DNA from 2 places in the Streptomyces sp. NPDC050617 genome. Region 1 is predicted to be linked to the other one. Evidence: riboswitches for the same ligand, from Rfam matches in the RefSeq annotation. Region 1 holds a riboswitch; the other holds the start of a gene.
The links. A riboswitch is a leader RNA that binds a small molecule or an ion and turns the genes downstream of it on or off. The one in region 1 is predicted to bind cobalamin.
Positions count from the first base shown of each region.

Region 1 (7,229 bases):
GCGAGGACAGGAACAGGTTCAGCGACTGGCTCTGATCCAGATACGGCGTACGGGCCGCCGCCATGTCGATCAGCGAACGCTGCGGGATCTCCCACGCGGTGCGGTACAGGTCGCGTACCTCCGCCGGGATCCAGCCCAGCTCCTGGATCGAGCCGTTGGCCTCCGTCATCGCGTCCCGCGTCGTGCGGTCCCACACGCCGAGCTTCTTCAGGTCCTCCACCAGATAGGCGTTGACCTGGAGGAACTCCCCGCTGAGCGTCTCGCGCTTGAAGAGGTTGGAGACCTGCGGCTCGATGCACTCGTACACGCCCGCGATCGAGGCGATGGTGGCCGTCGGCGCGATGGCCAGCAGCAGCGAGTTGCGCATGCCGGTCTTCGCGATACGGGCGCGCAGCGCCGCCCACCGGTCGGCCCACGTCGGCTCGGCGTCGGGGTAGTGGTCCGGGTGGAGCACGCCGCGCGCGGTGCGGGTCGCGGACCAGGCCGGGTGCGGGCCGTGCCGCTCGGCGAGGTCGGCGGACGCCTCGTACGCGGCGAGCATGATCCGCTCGGAGATCCGGGTGGACAGCGCCTTCGCCTCGGGGGAGTCGAAGGGCAGCCGCAGCCGGAAGAACACGTCCTGGAGCCCCATCAGGCCCAGACCCACCGGCCGCCAGCGGGAGTTGGAGTTCCCGGCCTGCTCGGTCGGGTAGTAGTTGATGTCCACGACGCGGTCGAGGAAGGTGACGGCCGTACGCACCGTACGGTCGAGCCGCTCCCAGTCCATCGCCTCTGCCCCGTCGGCGACGTCTCTGCCTAGGTGCGCCGCGAGGTTCACGGAGCCGAGGTTGCAGACGGCCGTCTCGCCGTCGTCGGTGACCTCCAGGATCTCGGTGCACAGGTTCGAGGAGTGCACGACCCTGCCCGGTTCGGCGGTCTGGTTCGCGGTGCGGTTGGCGGCGTCCTTGAACGTCATCCAGCCGTTCCCGGTCTGCGCGAGGGTCCGCATCATCCGGGCGTAGAGGACCCGCGCCGGGATCTGCTTGACGGCCAGGCCCGCCGCCTCCGCCGCGCGGTACGCGGCGTCGAACTCCTCGCCGTACAGGTCGACCAGCTCGGGCGCGTCCACCGGCGAGAACAGCGACCAGTCGGCGTCGGCCTCTACGCGGCGCATGAACTCGTCCGGGATCCAGTGCGCCAGGTTGAGGTTGTGGGTGCGCCGCGCCTCCTCGCCGGTGTTGTCGCGCAGCTCCAGGAACTCCTCGATGTCCGCGTGCCACGTCTCCAGGTAGACGCAGGCCGCGCCCTTGCGCCGGCCGCCCTGGTTGACGGCGGCGACGGAGGCGTCGAGGGTCCGCAGGAACGGGACGATGCCGTTGGAGTGGCCGTTGGTGCCGCGGATCAGGGAGCCGCGGGAGCGGATGCGGCTGTAGGAGAGGCCGATGCCGCCGGCGTGCTTGGAGAGCCGCGCGACCTGGTGGTAGCGGTCGTAGATCGAGTCGAGCTCGTCCAGCGGCGAGTCCAGCAGATAGCAGGACGACATCTGCGGGTGCCGGGTGCCGGAGTTGAAGAGGGTGGGGGAGGAGGGCAGGTACGACAGCGAGCTGGTGAGCCGGTACAGCTCGGCGACGTCCTCCAGGGCCCGTACGGACCCGTCCTCGGCGAGGCCGCACGCCACGCGCAGCAGGAAGTGCTGCGGGGTCTCGATGACCTGTCGGGTCAGCGGGTGGCGCAGCAGGTAGCGGCTGTGCAGCGTGCGCAGCCCGAAGTAGCCGAAGCGGTCGTCGGCGCCGTCGGCGAGGGCCTGCTCCACCAGGGCGTCGAGCCGGGCGGCGTGGGCCGTGACGAACGCGGCGGTCTCGTCCGCGATCAGCCCCTCGCGGTGGCCGGTGGCGACGGAGGCGGAGAAGGAGAGCGCGCCCTGGCCGGCCGCCTCGTCGGCGATGGCGAGGGTCAGCAGCCGCGCGGCCAGCCGGGAGTACTCGGGCTCCTCGGCGATCAGGCCTGCGGCGGCCTCGGTGGCCAGCGACCGCAGTTCGGCCTCGTCCGAACCGGGATGGCGGCCGCGCAGCGCGGCGGCGGCGACCTTGCCCGGGTCGGTGGCGGGCAGATCGGCGGTGAGGTCGGTCAGGGTGCGCAGCAGCGCGGTACCCGGGCCGTCGGACGCTACCTCTGAAACCGGATCGGCGGGCGCGATGGTCACGGTGTGGCTCTCCCTCGCTCGGCAGGGGGCCAGGAGGGAGGGGGCGACGGGCGCGTACGGGCACGACCCTGAAAAGGGCGCACCGTACCGCGTCCACCGGCCCAACCCGCGAGGCCCGGACGTATTCGACGCCCGGCCGGGTATGGCGGCTCGGCCACGGGCGTACTGTCGGCAGGTCCTCGGACTCATGGGTACGTAAATGCGCACACATACACCGTTGCGGGACAGTTCCGGATTCGCACCGGATTCCCCTGCGGCGACAGCGAGCATGAGCATACATCTTGTGCTGGCGGTCGCACGCACCCCCACATCTTGTGTCGCTCTCCGCGGGAAGTGGGGTGAATGTGCTAGTGGCACCGCCGCGGTTCCTCCGCGATTCTCCCGCTTCCCGGCCGCGGATTCGCCGTTTTCCCGCCATGCGCGCGGGTCCCGGCCCGCTGCCTGCGCATGACACGAGCCCCGGTTTCCCCTGCTGCAACAAGCGTATTGACGCCTGGTCCCGCGCCCGATCCGTTGACCGTGCCCGGTCGGCGGAGTTGGCTCGTCCGCGGTCGGCGAGGATCGGCGCGGGGGCTTGAGGGCGAGCGGTCATCCGGTCACCCGGCATCCTAGGAGGGACGAGATGGGCAGTCGCACCCGCATGACTGTCGTCGGCGCTGGGCTGTGCGCGCTGGTGCTGCTGCCGGTGGCGGCGGCCGCCGCGTGGCCGGAGGCGCCGCGCGCGGCCGTGCCCGGCCTCGCCTCCGACGGCGCCCAGGCGATCGGCTCCTCCGGCGTAGCGGCCGTCTCCGCCGACGGCCGTTACGCCGTCTTCTCCTCGACCGCCGACGACCTGGTGCCCGGCGACACCAACGGCGAGGCGGACCTCTTCGTCAAGGACCTGCGGACGGGCGCCACGGAGCTGGTGAGCGCCGCCGCCGACGGCACGCGGGCGGACTCCTGGTCGGCGGAGCCCGCGATCAGCGCCGACGGCCGTTATGTCGCCTTCACCTCGGCGGCGACCAACCTCGTACCGGGCGACGCCGACGGCGCGCCCGGCATCTTCGTCCGCGACCGCCGCACCGGCCGCACCGAGCGGATCACCGGCGGCACCGAGCGGATCCCCGGCGGCGGTACGGGCGGTGGCACGGGCTCGGGTACGGGCGCGGGTACGGCAGGCGGTATCGGCGCGGGTACGGGCAGCGGTGCCGGTGCCGGTGTCGGCACGGGCGCGCGTACGGCCGGGGGCGCGGGCTCCGGGGCGGACCGGGGCGCGCGGTCGCCGGCGATCAGCGCCGACGGGAACGTCGTCGCCTTCGTCTCCGCCCGCGCCGACCTGGTGCCGGGCGACACCAACGGCGTGCGGGACGTCTTCGCGTACGACCGGCGTACGCACACCACCCGGCGGGCTAGCGTCGCGAGCGACGGCGCCCAGGCGGACGCCGCCTCCGCCAGCCCGGTCGTCAGCGCGGACGGCCACCACGTCGCCTTCGCGTCCCGCGCCACCAACCTCGGCGCCGCCCGGACCCCGGTCCACACCGCCCCCGACCCCCGCCCGTACCCCTTCTACGTGCACGACCTGCGCACCGGCCGGACCCGGACCGCGAGCGTGTCCTGGGACGGCCCGCGGACCGTAGTCGGCGGGACCACCGCCCCCGGCGACACCGCTGTCAGGGCATGGCACGGAGTAGGACACCAGCCCCGGTTTCCCCTCCCGCATCAGGCGTATTGAGATCCTGTCAGCCGTCCCATGCGTTGACCGCGTACGGCCGAGAGAGTTGGCTCAGCCGTCACGGAAGAATCTTGGGAGGGGAGAGTCAGGATGGGCTTATCCAGACATTTACCCGGACATTCGCCCGATCGTCTGCCCGGTCATCCGCCCGGCCGTTTGCCCGGTCGTCCGCTCGGTCATCTGCCCGGACGCCTGCTCGGCCGCACGGCCGTGATCGGCGCGGCGGCCTGCGCGCTCGCGCTGCCGTCGGCGGGGGCGGCTTGGGCGGGGCCCGGCGCGCCGCCGCACACGGAGCGGGTGAGCGTCGCGGCCGACGGGACGCAGGCCGCCGGGGCGTCGACCACCGAGGCGGTCTCCGCCGACGGCCGCTATGTGGTCTTCACCTCGACGGCCGCCAACCTGGTGCCCGGCGACACCAACGGCGTCGCGGACATCTTCGTCAAGGACCTGCGGACCAAGAAGGTCGAGCGCGTCAGCGTGGCCACCGGCGGCGCGCAGGCGGACCTCAGGTCGTCCGGCGCCGCGATCAGCGCCGACGGCCGGTACGTCGCGTTCGCCTCGGACGCCGCCAATTTGGTGCCCGGCGACGACGACGGCACGGACGACGTGTTCGTACGCGACCGGCACACCGGCCGCACCGAGCGCGTCAGCTCCGGCACGGCCGCCGGCCCGCAGCCCTACGGCGCCTGGATGCCGGCGATCAGCGCCGACGGGAACGTCGTCGCCTACGCCTCGCGCCGCGCCGACCTGGTGCCGGGCGACACCAACAACGCGCAGGACATCTTCGCGTACGACCGGAGTACGCACACCACGCGGCGGGTCAGCGTCGCCGCCGACGGCGCCCAGGCGAACGGGCCGTCCGCCTCGCCGGTCATCAGCGCCGACGGGCGGCACGTCGCCTTCACTTCACGCGCGTACAACATGGAGCCCGGCACGCCGCCGCGCGAGGAGCCCGGCGGGGCCTCGGTCGCCAAGCCCAGGGAGTACCCCTCCTACATCCACGACCTGCGCACCGGGCGGACCCGGGCCCTGTCCGTGAGTTCGGCGGGGAAGACCGCCGGGGGCAGCGTCACCTCGCTCAGCGCGGACGGCCGGTACGCCGTCTTCCACAGCTACTGGCCCGACCTGGTGCCGCAGACCCCCACCCGCGAGGGGCGGGTCTACCTCCGGGATCTCCGGGAGGGCACCACCACCCTGGAGTCGCTCGCCGCCGACGGGAGCCAGGCCGACAGCTCCTCGTACGGGGGGAGGCTCGCCGACCACGGGCGGCTGCTGTTCTTCCACTCCTCGGCGACCAACCTGGTGCCCGGCGACGCCAACAGCGCCGGCGACGTCTTCGTACGCGACCTGGTGACGGGCCGCGTCGAGCTGGTGAGCCTCGCGAACGACGACAGCCAGGCCACGACATGGACGGACGCCGTCGAAGTCGACGCCGAGGGCCGTATCGCCGTCTTCGACTCGGACGACTCCCACTTGGTCGCCGGCGACACCAACGCGGCCGAGGACGTCTTCGTGCGGCACGTGGAGCCCTGACCCCGAGAGCACGCGGAAGCGGGGCCCTGACCCCGAGAGCACGCGGAAGCGGGGCCTTGACCCCGAGAGCACGCGGAAGCGGGGCCTTGACCCCGAGAGCACGCGGAAGCGGGGCCCCGGCCGATGACGACCGGGACCCCGCCATCCGTCCTCGTCCTCGTACGCCTCAGTGCCCGCCCGGCGCCCCCGCCGTCGCCGGCGGCAGCTCCTCCTGCACACCCGGATCGCCCGCGTCCGCCGTGTAGTCCGCGGGCGACGTCTCGTCCACGCCCGCCGGGGCCTTCACAGCCCGCAGCACGACGGTCAGCACGACCGTCACGATGACATTGAGCACGAACGCGGTGAGCCCGATGTAGCCGATCTCGCCGATACCCGGGATCTGGTCGTTGCTGCCGCCGAAGTGCTTCTGCGTGGGGCTCGCCACCCCGTACGCGGCCACCGTGCCGTAGACCATGCCGACCGCCCACCCGGCGAGCAGCGCCCACCGGTGGAACCAGCGCGTGAACAGGCCGCCCACCAGCGCCGGGAAGGTCTGAAGAATCCAGATGCCGCCCAGCAGCTGGAAGTTGATCGCCACCGTCTTGTCCATGGTCAGGACGAACACGAGCGCGCCGACCTTCACCAGCAGCGAGACCAGCTTGGAGACCTTGGCCTCCTGCGCGGGCGTGGCCGCGGGCTTGAGGAAGTCCTTGTAGATGTTGCGCGTGAAGAGGTTGGCCGCCGCGATCGACATGATGGCCGCGGGGACCAGCGCGCCGATGCCGATGGCCGCGAACGCGACGCCCGCGAACCAGTCCGGGAACATGTTCTCGAACAGCTGCGGGATCGCCAGCTGGCCGTTCTTCACCTTGACGCCCGCCGCGATCGCCATGAAGCCGAGCAGCGCCAGCAGCCCCAGCATCAGCGAGTACAGCGGCAGGATCGTGGTGTTGCGGCGGATCACATTGCGGCTGCGGCTGGAGAGCGTCGCCGTGATCGAGTGCGGATACATGAACAGCGCGAGCGCCGAGCCCAGCGCCAGCGTCCCGTACGCCCACTGCGCCTTGTCGCCGCTGGCCAGCTCGCCGCGCGGCTTCCCCGTGGCCGGATTGATCTGTTCGAACGCGTGGCCCGCCTTCGCGAAGATGTCGTCGAAGCCGCCCAGTTTGATCGGGATGTAGATGATCGCGACCAGGATGACGATGTAGATCAGGCCGTCCTTGACGAACGCGATGAGCGCGGGCGCCCGCAGCCCGGACGAGTAGGTGTAGGCCGCCAGCACGGCGAAGGCGATGAGCAGCGGCAGGTCCTTGACGAACCAGTTGGTGTTCTCGCCGCCGCCGACGCCCATCACGTCCAGGACGGCCTGGATGCCGACGAGTTGCAGCGCGATGTACGGCATCGTGGCGAGGATGCCGGTCAGCGCCACCGCCAGCGAGAGCCCCTTGGAGCCGAACCGTCCGCGCACGAAGTCCGAGGTGGTCACGTACCCGTGCTTGTGCGAGACCGACCAGAGCCGGGGCAGGAAGGTGAAGATCAGCGGGTAGACGAGGATCGTGTACGGGACCGCGAAGAACCCGGCCGCGCCCGCCGCGTACACGGCCGCCGGCACGGCGACGAAGGTGTACGCGGTGTACAGGTCGCCGCCGAGCAGGAACCAGGTGATCCAGGTGCCGAAGCTGCGGCCGCCGAGCCCCCATTCGTCGAGGCTCTCGGCATTGTCCGCGCGCCGCCAGCGGGCGGCAAGGAAGCCCATGACCGTGACGGCCACGAAGAAGAAGATGAAGACGCCGAGCGCGACGCCGTTCACGCCGTGGTTCATCG
Region 1 is NZ_JBFAIS010000009.1:116,637-123,865, reverse strand. Features, by position in the region: gene AB0I49_RS14790 (ribonucleoside-diphosphate reductase subunit alpha) at 1-2,182, opposite strand, end outside; cobalamin riboswitch at 2,335-2,465, opposite strand; gene AB0I49_RS14785 (hypothetical protein) at 2,805-3,893, shown strand; gene AB0I49_RS14780 (hypothetical protein) at 4,050-5,426, shown strand; gene mctP (monocarboxylate uptake permease MctP) at 5,593-7,227, opposite strand; gene AB0I49_RS14770 (DUF3311 domain-containing protein) at 7,224-7,229, opposite strand, start outside.

Region 2 (7,229 bases), on a different contig from region 1:
CAGGGGTCGGGCTTGCCGCAGGAGTCCTCGCCGTCGGTGATGAGGACGATGCGCCGGGTGCCGCCGTCGTTGCCGAGGTCCTTGTCGGCCGCGCGCAGGGCGTAGCCGATGGGCGTCCAGCCGGTCGGCTTCAGGTTGGCGACGGACGCCTTGGCCGTGGTCCGGTCCACCTGTCCGACGGGGTACAGCTGCTTGCTGTCCTTACAGCCGATCACCTTGTCCTCGCCGGGGTATTCGGAGCCGAGGGTGCGGATGCCGAGCTGGACCACCTCCGGCGTCGCGTCGATCACCTCCCCGAACGCCTGCTTGGCCGCGTCCATGCGCGACTGCCCGTCGATGTCACGCGCGTTCATCGAGCCGCTGACGTCGAGGACGAGTTCTACCTTGGGGGCCTTCTCCGCCGCTTCGTCCGCGGCGAGGGCCGGGGGTGCGCCGGCGGCCAGGGTGGCGAGCGCCGCGAAGGCGCCCGCCACCAGCCGTCTTGTGATGATCATTCAGCGGATCTTAGTGATCACCGGGCCATGGGCCCAATTTGCAATGTGAGGGCCCGTCACCCTCGCGACGAGGGGTCAGTCGTCGCCCTCCAAGTTGCCCTCGGTCTCCAGGAACGCCTGGCGCAGCGCGTCGAGGGTCTCGGTGTCCGGCTCGGCCCACATGCCGCGGCTCTCGGCCTCCAGCAGCCGCTCCGCGATGCCGTGCAGGGCCCAGGGGTTGGCCTCCTGGAGGAAGGCGCGGTTCTCGGGGTCGAGGACGTAGGTCTGGGCGAGCTTGTCGTACATCCAGTCGGGGACGACGCCGGTGGTGGCGTCGTAGCCGAAGAGGTAGTCGACGGTGGCGGCGAGTTCGAAGGCGCCCTTGTAGCCGTGGCGGCGCATCGCCTCGATCCAGCGGGGGTTGACGACGCGGGCGCGGAAGACGCGCGAGGTCTCCTCGACCAGGGTGCGGGTGCGGACCGTCTCGGGCCGGGTGGAGTCGCCGATGTACGCGGCGGGCGCGGTGCCCTTGAGGGCCCGTACGGTCGCGACCATGCCGCCGTGGTACTGGAAGTAGTCGTCCGAGTCGGCGATGTCGTGTTCGCGGGTGTCGGTGTTCTTGGCGGCGACCGCGATGCGCTTGTAGGCGCTCTCCATCTCCTCGCGGGCCGGGCGGCCCTCCAGCTCGCGGCCGTACGCGTAGCCGCCCCAGACGGTGTAGACCTCGGCGAGGTCGGCGTCGGTGCGCCAGTCGCGGCTGTCAATGAGCTGGAGCAGCCCCGCGCCGTACGTGCCGGGCCGGGAGCCGAAGATGCGGGTGGTGGCCCGGCGTTCGTCGCCGTGCACGGCGAGGTCGGCCTGGGCGTGGGCCCGTACGTAGTTCTGCTCGTCGCTCTCCTCCAGGCCGGCGGCGAGCCGCACGGCGTCGTCGAGGAGCCCGATGACGTGCGGGAAGGCGTCGCGGAAGAAGCCGCTGATGCGCAGGGTGACATCGATGCGCGGGCGGCCGAGCTGTTCAAGAGTCACGGGTTCAAGTCCCGTTACTCGCCGCGAGGCGTCGTCCCACACGGGCCGGATGCCCATCAGCGCCAGCGCCTCGGCGATGTCGTCGCCGGAGGTGCGCATCGCGCTCGTGCCCCACAGGGAGAGGCCCACCGACTTGGGCCACTCGCCGTTGTCGGTGCGGTAGCGCTCCAGGAGCGAGTCGGCGAGCGCCTGTCCGGTCTCCCAGGCGAGGCGGCTGGGCACGGCCTTGGGGTCGACGGAGTAGAAGTTGCGGCCGGTCGGCAGGACGTTGACCAGGCCGCGCAGCGGGGAGCCGGACGGCCCGGCGGGCACGAAGCCGCCGTTGAGGCCGTGCACGGCGTGGTCGAGCTCGTCGGTGGTGGCGGCGAGCCGCGGCACGACCTCGCGGGCGGCGAACTCCAGGATGGCGCGGACGCCTTCGCGCTGCGCCTCGGGCAGCTCCAGGGCGGCCTTCTCGGCGGCGGCCGGGTCCCAGGCCGCGTCCTCCATGGCCTGGACGAGCGCACGGGCCCGGTCCTCGGCCTCGTCGGCGCCGGTGCGGGTGGCGGCGGACTCGTCGAGGCCGAGGGCCTCGCGCAGGCCCGGCAGGGCGGCTGTGCCGCCCCAGATCTGCCGGGCGCGCAGGATCGCGAGGACGAGGTTGACGCGCTCGGGGCCGGTGGGCGCGGCGCCGAGGACGTGCAGGCCGTCGCGGATCTGGGCGTCCTTGACCTCGCACAGCCAGCCGTCGACGTGCAGCAGGAAGTCGTCGAAGCCGTCGTCGTCCGGGCGGGCTTCGAGGCCGAGGTCGTGGTCGAGCTTGGCGGCCTGGATCAGCGTCCAGATCTGGGCGCGGATGGCGGGCAGCTTGGCCGGGTCCATGGCGGCGATGGAGGCGTACTCGTCGAGGAGCTGCTCCAGGCGCGCGATGTCGCCGTAGGACTCGGCGCGGGCCATCGGCGGCACGAGGTGGTCGACGAGGGTGGCGTGGGCGCGGCGCTTGGCCTGGGTGCCCTCGCCGGGGTCGTTGACCAGGAAGGGGTAGATGAGCGGCAGGTCGCCGAGGGCGGCGTCGGGGCCGCAGGCGGCGGACAGGCCCGCGTTCTTGCCGGGCAGCCACTCCAGGTTGCCGTGCTTGCCGAGGTGCACCATGGCGTCGGCGCCGAAGCCGCCGTCGGCCCGGTCGGCGGCGATCCAGCGGTAGGCGGCGAGGTAGTGGTGCGAGGGCGGCAGGTCGGGGTCGTGGTAGATGGCGATGGGGTTCTCGCCGAAGCCGCGCGGCGGCTGGATGAGGATGAGGAGGTTGCCGCGGCGCAGGGCGGCCAGCACGATGTCGCCGTCCGGATTCTGGCTCCGGTCCACGAACATCTCACCGGGCGGCGGTCCCCACTGGCCCTCGACGGCCTCGCGCAGTTCGGCGGGGAGCCGCTCGTACCAGCGCTTGTAGTCGGCGGCGGGGATGCGGACCGGGTTGCGCGCCAGCTGCTCCTCGGTGAGCCACTCCTGGTCGTGGCCGCCCGCCTCGATGAGGGCGTAGATCAGCTCGTCGCCGACGCCGGAGTCGAGGCCGGGTACGGGCTCGGCGCCGAAGTCGTAGCCGTCGGCCTTCAGGCGGCGCAGCAGGGCGACGGCGCTGGCGGGGGTGTCGAGGCCGACGGCGTTGCCGATGCGGGAGTGCTTGGTGGGGTAGGCGGAGAGGACGAGCGCGAGGCGCTTCTCGGCGGCCGGGATGTGGCGCAGGCGGGCGTGGCGCACGGCGATGCCGGCGACGCGGGCGGCGCGCTCGGGGTCGGCGACGTAGGCGGGCAGGCCGTCCTCGTCGACCTCCTTGAAGGAGAACGGGACGGTGATCAGGCGGCCGTCGAACTCGGGGACGGCGACCTGGGTGGCGGCGTCCAGCGGGGAGAGTCCCTCGTCGTTCTCCTCCCAGGCGGTGCGCGGTCCGGTCAGGCACAGGGCCTGGAGGATCGGCACGTCGAGGGCGGCGAGCGCGCCCGCGTCCCACGACTCGTCGTCGCCGCCGGCGGACGCCTCGGCGGGCTTGGTGCCGCCGGCCGCGAGGACGGTGGTGATGACGGCGTCGGCCGCGCCGAGCGCCTCCACCAGCTCGGGCTCGGGCGCGCGCAGGGACGCGACGAAGAGCGGCATGGGCGTGCCGCCCGCGTCCTCGACGGCCTGGCACAGGGCCTCGACGAACGCGGTGTTGCCGGACATGTGGTGGGCGCGGTAGTAGAGCACGGCGATCCGCGGGCCGCTCGCGTCGGGGCGGGGGGTGCGCTCCAGCGGGCCCCAGGTGGGGGCGGGCGCGGGCGCCTCGAAGCCGTGGCCGGTGAGCAGCACGGTGTCGGAGAGGAAGCGCGCGAGCTGCTCCAGGTTGGCGGGCCCGCCGTGGGCGAGGTAGGCGTGCGCCTCGGCGGCGATGCCGACGGGGACGGTGGACGCCTCCATCAGCTGGGCGTCGGGGGCCTGTTCGCCGGTGAGGACCACCACAGGCCGGTCCCCGGCGAGGAGGGTGTCGAGCCCCTCCTGCCAGGCGCGTACGCCGCCGAGCAGCCGTACGACGACGAGCTGGACGCCGTCGAGGAGGCCGGGCAGCTCGCTCAGGTCGAGGCGGGCCGGGTTGGCGAGCCGGTAGGGCACGGGCCCGTCGGCGGCGCGCGCGCTGAGCAGGTCGGTGTCGGACGTCGACAGCAGCAGGATCACTGGAACTCGCCTCGCGTAGTCGTTCCGGGCCGGGTGGCCGAGGGGGCCCGGCGGCTGGGGGTACGGGAGCCCGCGGCAGAGCGGCGGGCGGACAGCGGGTACGTCCGGGGCGCGCGGAGCCGGAACATGCGCATGCGTCGGCAGCCTTCCTCGGGGTCCGCGCCCCGGGCGGTGGGAGGACGGCGGGAGTTCCTGACTCGCCCGGCATCGCTGCCTGGCTCACAGTGGCGGGACCGTGCCGGAGTCTCACCGGCTTCCTCCCCTGGCGCCGTCTCTGGCGTCCGGCGGACCGAAATGATCCGCCGGTGAGCATAGTAAGCGCTATACCCTCCGAGCTGCGGCGCCACTGAGGCCGACCGGCCTCTCATGCCGGCCCGCCGAGGGCACCTCCCAGCAGGAGCCGGGGGAGCTTGAGGACGCACGGCCGCCCGATCCAGGCCGTCCGGCGCTTGAGGACGAGGCCCGCGCCCCCATCCGGCCCGACGCCCGAGGACGCACAGCAACCCAATCCAGCCCGTCCGGCGCTTGAGGACAAGGCCCACCCCCCATCCCGCCCGACACCCGGGGACGCACAGCAACCCCATCCAGCCCGTCCGGCGTTTGAGGACGAGGGTGCGGGGCGGTGCCCCGCGGGAAACACCGGCACCCACCCGAGTGGAACGTCTCGGTATGCTCGCGGCCATGCCCTTCGCCCCCGCACCCACCCCGCCCGGGGCCCGGCCCACCGCCCGGCACGGCGACGACGCATGCCCCGGCGCGCTGCGCCTGCACCCCGCCGCGGACGGCGCCCTGGCCCGTATCCGCATCCCTGCCGGACTCCTGACGGCACGTCAGGCAACGGCGCTGGCCCACCTGGCGGTGGAACTGGGCGATGGCTGTCTCGACCTCACCTCGCGCGGCAACGTCCAGGTGCGCGGGCTCGCCCCCGACCGCGGGGCGGCGCTCGCGGTCCGGCTGCGCATGGCCGGCCTGCTCCCCTCCGACCGGCACGAGCGCGTACGCAACATCGCGGCGTCCCCCCTCGCCGGGCTCGACGAGGCCGGGCACGCGGACGTACAGGGCTGGGCCCGCGAACTGGACGCGCTGCTGTGCGCGGACCCGGACGCGGCCCGGCTCTCGGGCCGCTTCCTCTTCGGCCTCGACGACGGCCGCGGCGACGTGGCCGCGCTCGCCCCCGATGTGACATTGATCGCAGGTCAGGGCGGTCGTGCGACGCTCGGCTACGGCACGGCGGGACCGGCGCTCGGCCTCGCCGCCGAAGACGCCCCCCGCGCCGCCGTACTCGCGGCCCGTGGATTCCTGAGCGCCCGCGACGGCAGCGGCACCGACGCCTGGCGCGTCGCCGACCTCCCCCAGGACCAACGCCCGCGCGCCGACGCCCTGGCCGCGCGCCTCGCCGACGCCGGCATCGGCAGCACGCCCCTCCCCCGGACCGCGCCACCGCTCGGCGCACCGCCCGCCCCCGGCCTCGTCCCCGGCCCGCACGGCGCGTACGCCCTCTCGGTGGCGGCCCCGCTCGGGCGGATGACCGTCGCCCAGTGGGAGCTGCTCATCGAGACGGCGACCCGCGACGGAAACGGCGAACTGCGGGTGACGCCCTGGCGCGGCATCGTCCTCCCCGGCCTGGGGGCCGCCGCCGCCCCGGCGCGGCTGGCGGCGCTGGCGGACGCCGGCTTCGTCACCAGCGAGGCATCGCCCTGGCACGGAGCGGGGGCCTGCGCGGGCCGGCCCGGCTGCGCCAAGTCCCTCGCGGACGTACGGGCCGACGCGGCGGCGGCCCTCTCCGGACGGAGCGGCGGCGGGCTCCCCGTGTACTGGTCCGGCTGCGAACGGCGCTGCGGTCACCCCGGCGGCGACTGGGTCGACGTCCTGGCGACGGGCGACGGCTACCGGATCGCCGTACAGCCCGTACCGGACGGCGTGCCGATCGGCTCCGACGGACCGGCCGAACCCGTCGCGCCGGGGCGGCCGCTGGCCGACGCGGTGGCGGCGGCGCGCCGCGCGTAGTCACCGCCCAGCAAACGCCGCCCCGGCCCCCCACCACACACCCAGACCCAGCAACCCCAGCACACCCAGTAAGTGATCCCCAGGATCCCAGCATGCGAGGAACAGTGTTCGACTACGAGAAGGACGGGGCGGCCATCTACCGCCAGTCCTTTGCCACCATCCGCGCGGAGGCGGACCTCGGCGCTCTGCCGCCGGACGTCGCCCAGGTCGCGGTGCGGATGATCCACGCCTGCGGGATGACCGATCTCGTCCGTGATCTCGGCTACTCCCCCGGCGTCGTCGCCCGCGCCCGCGAGGCGCTGCGCGCCGGGGCGCCCATCCTGTGCGACGCCAACATGGTCGCCAGCGGCGTCACCCGCAAGCGGCTCCCCGCGGACAACGACGTGATCTGCACCCTCGCCGACCCGTCCGTGCCGGACCTGGCGAAGCGGCTGGGCACCACGCGCAGCGCCGCCGCCCTGGAGCTGTGGCGCGAGAGGCTCGACGGCGCGGTGGTGGCCGTGGGGAACGCGCCGACCGCGCTGTTCCGGCTGCTGGAAATGGTGGAAGACGGGGCGCCGCGCCCGGCGGCCGTCATCGGCATACCGGTCGGCTTCATCGGCGCCGCCGAGTCCAAGGACGCGCTGGCCGCCCACCCGTCGGGCCTGGAGCACCTGGTGGTGCGCGGGCGGCGCGGCGGCAGCGCCATGGCGGCGGCGGCGATCAACGCGATAGCGAGCGAGGAAGAGTGAGCGAGCAGCAGACCACCGGCCGGCTCTACGGGGTCGGGCTCGGCCCCGGCGACCCGTCGCTGATGACCGTACGGGCCGTGGAGGTCATCGGCGCGGCCGACGTCGTCGCGTACCACAGCGCCCGGCACGGCCGCTCCATCGCGCGCTCGATCGCCGAGCGCCATCTGCGCGCCGACCACATCGAGGAGCCGCTGGTCTACCCGGTCACCACGGAGGGGACCGACCATCCGGGCGGCTACCGGGGCGCGATGGAGGAGTTCTACGAGAAGGCGGCGGCCCGGCTGGCCGCACACCTGGACGCGGGGCGCAC
Region 2 is NZ_JBFAIS010000029.1:105,160-112,388, reverse strand. Features, by position in the region: gene AB0I49_RS30865 (VWA domain-containing protein) at 1-494, opposite strand, end outside; gene cobN (cobaltochelatase subunit CobN) at 570-4,181, opposite strand; cobalamin riboswitch at 4,347-4,483, opposite strand; gene cobG (precorrin-3B synthase) at 4,863-6,188, shown strand; gene AB0I49_RS30850 (precorrin-8X methylmutase) at 6,281-6,919, shown strand; gene AB0I49_RS30845 (precorrin-2 C(20)-methyltransferase) at 6,916-7,229, shown strand, end outside.
Region 2: it holds a riboswitch for cobalamin, as region 1 does, so the genes downstream of both, cobN (cobaltochelatase subunit CobN) here and AB0I49_RS14790 (ribonucleoside-diphosphate reductase subunit alpha) in region 1, are expected to answer to the same signal.